One region of the Streptomyces sp. NPDC107559 genome, then DNA from elsewhere that is predicted to be linked to it. Evidence: riboswitches for the same ligand, from Rfam matches in the RefSeq annotation. Region 1 holds a riboswitch; the other holds the start of a gene.
What was found. A riboswitch is a leader RNA that binds a small molecule or an ion and turns the genes downstream of it on or off. The one in region 1 is predicted to bind glycine.

Region 1 (3,293 bases):
CCGGGTAGCCCTCGGCGTACTTGTTGGTCAGGACCGAGCCCTGCGCCTCCATCACCGCGACCGGCGCGAAGTTCTCGGAGGCGATCATCTCCAGGGTGGACTGCTGGCGGCGCAGCTCGGCGTCGACCGCGGCGGCGATGTCCGGGTCGAGCTCGTGCAGGGGCGTGTTCAGAAGCGACATGTGTCCGTGACTCCTCAGCCGGCGGAAAAGGCGGTGTACTCGTCGGCGGAGAGCAGGTCGGCCGGCTCACCCGTGACGCGCACCTTGAACAGCCAGCCGCCCTCGAAGGGCGCCGAGTTCACCAGCGACGGGTCGTTCACCACGTCCTCGTTGACCTCGGTGATCTCGCCGGCGACCGGGGAGTACAGGTCGCTGACCGACTTGGTCGACTCCAGCTCGCCGCAGGTCTCGCCCGCGGCCACCGTGTCACCGACCTCCGGGAGCTGTACGAAGACGACATCGCCGAGCGCGTTGGCCGCGTGCTCCGTGATGCCGACCGTCGAGACGCCGTCCTCGGCGCCCGACAGCCACTCGTGCTCCTTGCTGTAGCGCAGCTGCTGGGGGTTGCTCATGGCCTGAATTCTCCTGTACGCGGGGAAGTGCTGCTGAATGGGGGACAACGGGAACCGCCGCTGAGCAGCGGAAAGTGCGCGGTGTCACATGTGGACCGCGCCCAGTGTCTACTTCTGGCGCTTGTAGAAGGGCAGAGCCACGACCTCGTACGGCTCGTGAGTGCCCCGGATGTCCACGCCGACTCCCGGCGCGCCCGGCACCGCGTGCGCCGCGTCGACGTACGCCATGGCGATCGGCTTGCCCAGCGTGGGGGACGGCGCGCCCGAGGTGACCTCGCCGATCACCTCGCCGCCGGCGACGACCGCGAAGCCGGCGCGCGGGATGCGGCGGCCCTCGGCGACCAGGCCGACCAGGACCCGCGGCGGGGTGTCCTGGGCGCGGGCGGCCGCCTCGGTCAGCGCCTCGCGGCCCACGAAGTCACCCTCCTTCTCGAACTTCACGACCCGGCCGAGACCGGCGTCGAAGGGCGTCAGGGAGGTGGTCAGCTCGTGCCCGTACAGCGGCATGCCCGCCTCCAGGCGCAGCGTGTCCCGGCAGGACAGACCGCACGGGACCAGCCCGACAGGCGCGCCCGCCTCGGTCAGCGCCTGCCACAGCCGCTCCGCGTCGGCCGGGGCCACGAACAGCTCGAAGCCGTCCTCGCCGGTGTAGCCGGTGCGCGCGATCAGCGCGGGGACGCCCGCGACGGTGCCGGGCAGGCCCGCGTAGTACTTCAGGCCGTCGAGGTCGGCGTCGGTGAGCGACTTGAGGATGCCGGGGGACTCCGGGCCCTGCACGGCGATCAGCGCGTAGGCGTCGCGGTCGTCGCGGACCTCGGCGTCGAAGCCGGCCGCCCGCTCCACCAGCGCGTCGAGCACGACCTGCGCGTTGGAGGCGTTGGCGACGACCATGTACTCGGTCTCGGCCAGCCGGTAGACGATCAGGTCGTCCAGGATGCCGCCGTCGGCCTGGCAGATCATGGTGTAGCGGGCGCGGCCGACGCCGACGGAGGCGATGTTGCCGACCAGGGCGTGGTTCAGCAGCTGCGCGGCCTGCGGGCCGGTCACCGTGATCTCACCCATGTGCGAGAGGTCGAACAGACCGGCCTTCGTGCGCACCGCGGTGTGCTCGTCGCGCTCGGAGCCGTAGCGCAGGGGCATGTCCCAGCCGGCGAAGTCGGTCATGGTCGCGCCGAGCGAACGGTGCAGGGCGTCGAGCGCGGTGTGACGGGGTGGCGTGCTGCTCATCGGACGGTCGTCTCCCAATGCGATGGGTCCCCCGCGCGGGAGCGAATCCGAGCACGGGGAAGGGCGAGGTCGTTCCTCCCCATCTGTCATCGGAACCTGAGAGGTTCGTCGTGACCACTCGGGGACACGACTTGCACCTTGGGTGGGACCGCTGTCACAGCGGTCCGCTTTTCAGATGTGCCTCGCCCACGCGGTAACGGTGCCTGAGAGATTCAAGGGAGGGACTTGCTCCTTCGGCGCCCCGGGCAGCACGGCTGCCCGGGAACTCTCCCGCGCGGATTCAAACGGCCGGTATGCAGTTGGCGCGCACATCATTGCACGCCTCGTCGCGCCGGGGGCAGGCCCTCCTCGCCTCGCCGGGGCACGGGCCCGCCGTGCCCGCGCCCCGGGGGTGCGCCCGGCGCGCCCGGCCGGGGGGCGGGCCGCCGCTGTCACCGGCTTGTGGCGGAACGCGCACGAAATCCCGAAGCGCCACGCATTACCTTCTCTTTACGCTCAGTGGGGAAAGGACTTACCTGACCCCAGGGGAGGACGATCACGGTGAACAGGATCACGGCGTATGTGGCCGGCTCGGCCGCCGCACTGCCCGAGCAGAGCGCCGCCCCGGCGGTCGAGACGCGCGCCCCGCGGCCCGCACCGGTCGTCCGCGATCTGCGCGAGCGCTCCGGGCACAGCCCGCACGGCCTGGTCTTCGGCCCCCACGACCTGGTCGTGGTCACCGGCCTGCCCGGCAGCGGCAAGTCCACGCTGATGCGGCGGGCGGTACGGGGGGTCGGCGTCGACTCCCAGGACACCCGCGACCGCTGGGACGACCGGACGCCGCGCTTCCTGCCGTACGCCGTCTACCGCCCGCTCGTCCGCCTCGCCCACTACGCCGGGCTGCGCAGGGCGCTGCGCGCGGGCGGGGGAGTCGTCGTGCACGACTGCGGCACCCAGGCCTGGGTGCGCGACTGGCTGGCCCGCGCGGCCGGCCGCCGGGGCGGCGCCCTGCACCTGCTGCTGCTCGACGTCACCCCGTCCGCGGCGCTGGCCGGGCAGCGCGACCGGGGCCGCGGTGTGTCGCGCTACGCCTTCCTGCGCCACCGCCGCGCGGCCGCCCGACTGCTGCGCGCCGTGGAGCGGGGCGAACTGCCCCGGGGCTGTGCCTCGGCCGTCCTGCTGGACCGGGACGCGGCGGACGTCCTGCGCCGGATCGACTTCGCCCCCTGACCGGTGCCGCCGCCGATCCGTCCCGGGGACGATCCCGTGCGGGGGCCCGTACCGGTTAGCCTTTCAGCCACAGCAGTGGTTCCCAGCAGGCGGTAGAGCGATGGACTTCCCGGCGGACCTTCCCGCGGACCTTCCCGCGGGCTTTCCCGCACAGGCGCACCCCCATCCGCACGGCGGATGGCCCGGCAACGAACTGGAGGAGGTGCTCTCCGCCTCGGTCGGCGTCCCGACGGCCGGCGGGCGGATCGTCGAGGTCCTCGGCCGCAGCTTCGTCTGGGTGCCGC
Region 2 (3,293 bases), on a different contig from region 1:
CGCGGAGGACGGGATCAGGCAGACGGTCCGCTGGTCGTCACCGTTGGCCCGGTGGTAGCCGCGCACCGCGAGCAGACCGGCCAGCTCGCCCTGCGAACCGGCGTTGGGCTGGAGGGACACCTTGTCGTAGCCGGTGACCTCGGCGAGCCGCTCCTCCAGCTCACGGATGAGCGTGAGGTAGCCCTGCGCCTGCTCGGCGGGCGCGAAGGGGTGCAGCTGGCCGAACTCGGGCCAGGTGACCGGCTCCATCTCCGTGGTCGCGTTCAGCTTCATGGTGCAGGAGCCCAGCGGGATCATGCCCCGGTCGAGCGCGTAGTCGCGGTCGGAGAGCCTGCGCAGGTAGCGCAGCATCGCGGTCTCCGAGCGGTGCTGGTGGAAGACCGGGTGGGTGAGGTAGACGTCGGTGCGCTGCAGCGCGGCCGGCAGGGCCTCCTCGGTGACCGCGTCCAGCGCCTCGATGTCGGCCTCGACCCCGAACGCCGTCCACACGGCGGCAAGCTGCGCGCGCGTGGTGGTCTCGTCGCAGGACATGGACACCCGGTCGGCGTCGACGAGGTGCAGGTTGACCCCCCGCTCGCGCGCGGCGGCCACGGTCTCGGCGGCCCGGCCCGGGACCCGCGCGGTGAGGGTGTCGAAGAACGCGCCGTGCACGACCTCGACACCGCCGGCGGTGAGGCCCGCGGCGAGGAGCGTGGCGTAGCGGTGGGTGCGGCCGGCGATCGCCTTCAGACCGTCGGGCCCGTGGTAGACCGCGTACATGCCCGCCATCACGGCGAGCAGCACCTGCGCGGTGCAGATGTTGCTGGTCGCCTTCTCCCGGCGGATGTGCTGCTCACGGGTCTGAAGGGCGAGGCGGTAGGCCCGGTTGCCGTCGGCGTCGACGGAGACGCCCACGAGACGGCCGGGCAGGCTGCGCGCGAACTTCTCGTGCACCGCCATGTAGCCGGCGTGGGGTCCGCCGAAGCCCATCGGCACGCCGAAGCGCTGGGTGGTGCCGACCGCGATGTCCGCGCCCAGCTCGCCGGGCGAGGTGAGCAGCGTCAGCGCGAGCAGGTCGGCGGCGACCGTGACCAGCGCGCCCAGCTCGTGGGCCTGGTCGATGACCGGCTTGAGGTCGCGCACGGCACCGGAGGCGCCCGGGTACTGGAGGAGCACGCCGTTGATCTCGCGCTCGGCGATCTCGGCCGGGATGCCGTCGCTGAGGTCGGCGACGACCACCTCGACGCCGGTCGGCTCGGCGCGGGTCTCGATCACGGCGATGGTCTGCGGCAGCGCGTCCGCGTCGACCAGGAACAGGCCCTTCTTGTTCTTGCCCATGCGCAGGGACAGCGCCATCGCCTCGGCGGCGGCCGTGCCCTCGTCGAGCAGCGAGGCGCCCGAGGTCGGCAGCCCGGTGAGTTCGGCGACCGTCGTCTGGAAGTTCAGCAGCGCTTCCAGGCGGCCCTGCGAGATCTCCGGCTGGTACGGCGTGTACGCCGTGTACCAGGCCGGGTTCTCCATCACGTTGCGCAGGATGACGGGCGGCGTGAAGGTCCCGTAGTAGCCGAGGCCGATCATCGAGCCGAGGACCTGGTTGCGATCGGCCAGGGAGCGCAGCTCGGCCAGCACCTCGGCCTCGGTGCGCGCGCCCGGCAGGTCGAGGGCGTCGGCGTTCTTGATCACATCCGGTACCGCGGCTGCCGTGAGGTCGTCCAGCGAGCCGTACCCGACCTGGGCGAGCATCTTGGCCCGTGCCTCGAGGTCGGGCCCGATGTGGCGCTGCTCGAACGGGATCCCCTGTTCGAGCTCGGAGAGCGGAATACGGTGGGCGGTCATTGCGGAGGCCTCCTGGTCTGACGCGACCTGCGAGGGGCACCCTGGTGTGGGTACCCCGACGGCCTCCCCCTCTGTCATCTCAACCTGAGAGCTTCACCGGATCGCCCGGAGTGGGGTCACCGGCTTTCACCGTCGGTGAGGACGCGGGTCGTCGACACCCGTCCTGCTTTCCAGAGTGACCTCGTCCGTGCGGTACGTGTGCCTGAGAGATTCCGGGGAGGATTTGCTCCTTCGGCGCCTCCGGTTTTGTCCGGAGGACTCTCCCGCACGGGGTCAGCAGCCGCTTGCCAGAGTACCAGCGACCTCAACACGGGAGTTTTCGAGTGGCCACCTTCCTGAATGTGCTCTTTTGTAGTGCTTACGGATGAGTTTGCGACCTGGAGGAGGGACCGTGCAGACCGATGTCGATCCGCGCAACCTGATCGGCCGCAAGGCGTTCGACCGCAACGGCACCAAGATCGGAACCGTCGACGAGGTGTACCTCGACGACGCCACCGGTGTACCGGAGTGGGCAGCCATACGTACCGGTCTGTTCTCGAGGGACGCTTTCGTTCCGCTCGAACCCAGCGAACTGGTCGAGGGCGCACTGCGCGTCCCGTTCGACCGCACTCTGATCAAGGACGCCCCCGACTTCGGCGTCGGCCGTCACCTCTCCCCCGAACAGGAACTCCAGCTCTACCACCACTACGGCCTCGACATCGCAGCCCCGCCCCCCTTCCCGGACCACGACTTCGGCAAGCTGGCCGGCCCGGACGAGTCCTGACGCCACCGCCCGCACCCCGCCGGCCCACGGTTCCCCTGGAGAGCTGCCGCAGCCAGGCCCGGCACGCCCGCCGGAGACAGGCGGTCCCCTCGGCGCCCCTGCCGACCTGCCTGGTCGCCGTCGACGGCGATCGGCGTGCACCGGATGCCCGGTGACGGAGATCGCACCGCACCGGCACTCCCCCGAGCCTCCGGCCGGCCCGTGACGTTCCGGACAGCCGGAACTCCGTCCCGTCGCCCGTCAGGTCCCCCGAGCCCGCCGTCAGCCGACCGCGTGCTCCGCAGCGCCAGCGCTCGACGGCTCCTCGTCCAGCGGTTCCCCCTCGGCCGCCGTATCCTCCTCCTCGGCGCCGCGGACCGCTCCCGAGATCTCGGCCTCCACCGGTCTTCGCCGCACCAGTGGCAGTGGATCCGCCGGTTCCAGGTCGGGGTCGTCGATCCGGAAGGTCCGCACCCGGCCGGGGGCCGAGTCGGGCGTCTCGAACCGGACGGTGACCCGGCCGAGGCCGCTGCCCTGCACCCACCCGGGCCCGTACTCGGCATGCCGTACGTCGTGTCCGGCCGGCCAGTGCCGCTCGACCGGTTCCGACGGCTGCGGCACGGACTCGTGCGCGGCCGCCTCCTGCTCCACGGCGCCCGCCTGTTCGCCGGCCGCCTGCGCGAACAGGTCCTCCTGGGTGTAGTCGGCCAGTCCGGTCACCCCCACCCCGAGCAGC

Region 2: it holds a riboswitch for glycine, as region 1 does, so the genes downstream of both, gcvP (aminomethyl-transferring glycine dehydrogenase) here and gcvT (glycine cleavage system aminomethyltransferase GcvT) in region 1, are expected to answer to the same signal.

Annotation. Positions count from the first base shown of each region.
Region 1 covers NZ_JBVKBD010000021.1:82,802-86,094, reverse strand. Annotated here, with positions in the region: gene glyA (serine hydroxymethyltransferase) at 1-181, opposite strand, end outside; gene gcvH (glycine cleavage system protein GcvH) at 196-573, opposite strand; gene gcvT (glycine cleavage system aminomethyltransferase GcvT) at 682-1,800, opposite strand; glycine riboswitch at 1,874-1,981, opposite strand; glycine riboswitch at 1,982-2,083, opposite strand; gene ACZ7OY_RS38240 (AAA family ATPase) at 2,335-3,009, shown strand; gene ACZ7OY_RS38235 (enhanced serine sensitivity protein SseB) at 3,110-3,293, shown strand, end outside.
Region 2 covers NZ_JBVKBD010000014.1:233,666-236,958, forward strand. Annotated here, with positions in the region: gene gcvP (aminomethyl-transferring glycine dehydrogenase) at 1-1,815, opposite strand, end outside; glycine riboswitch at 1,996-2,091, opposite strand; gene ACZ7OY_RS33190 (PRC-barrel domain-containing protein) at 2,207-2,578, shown strand; gene ACZ7OY_RS33195 (DNA polymerase IV) at 2,840-3,293, opposite strand, start outside.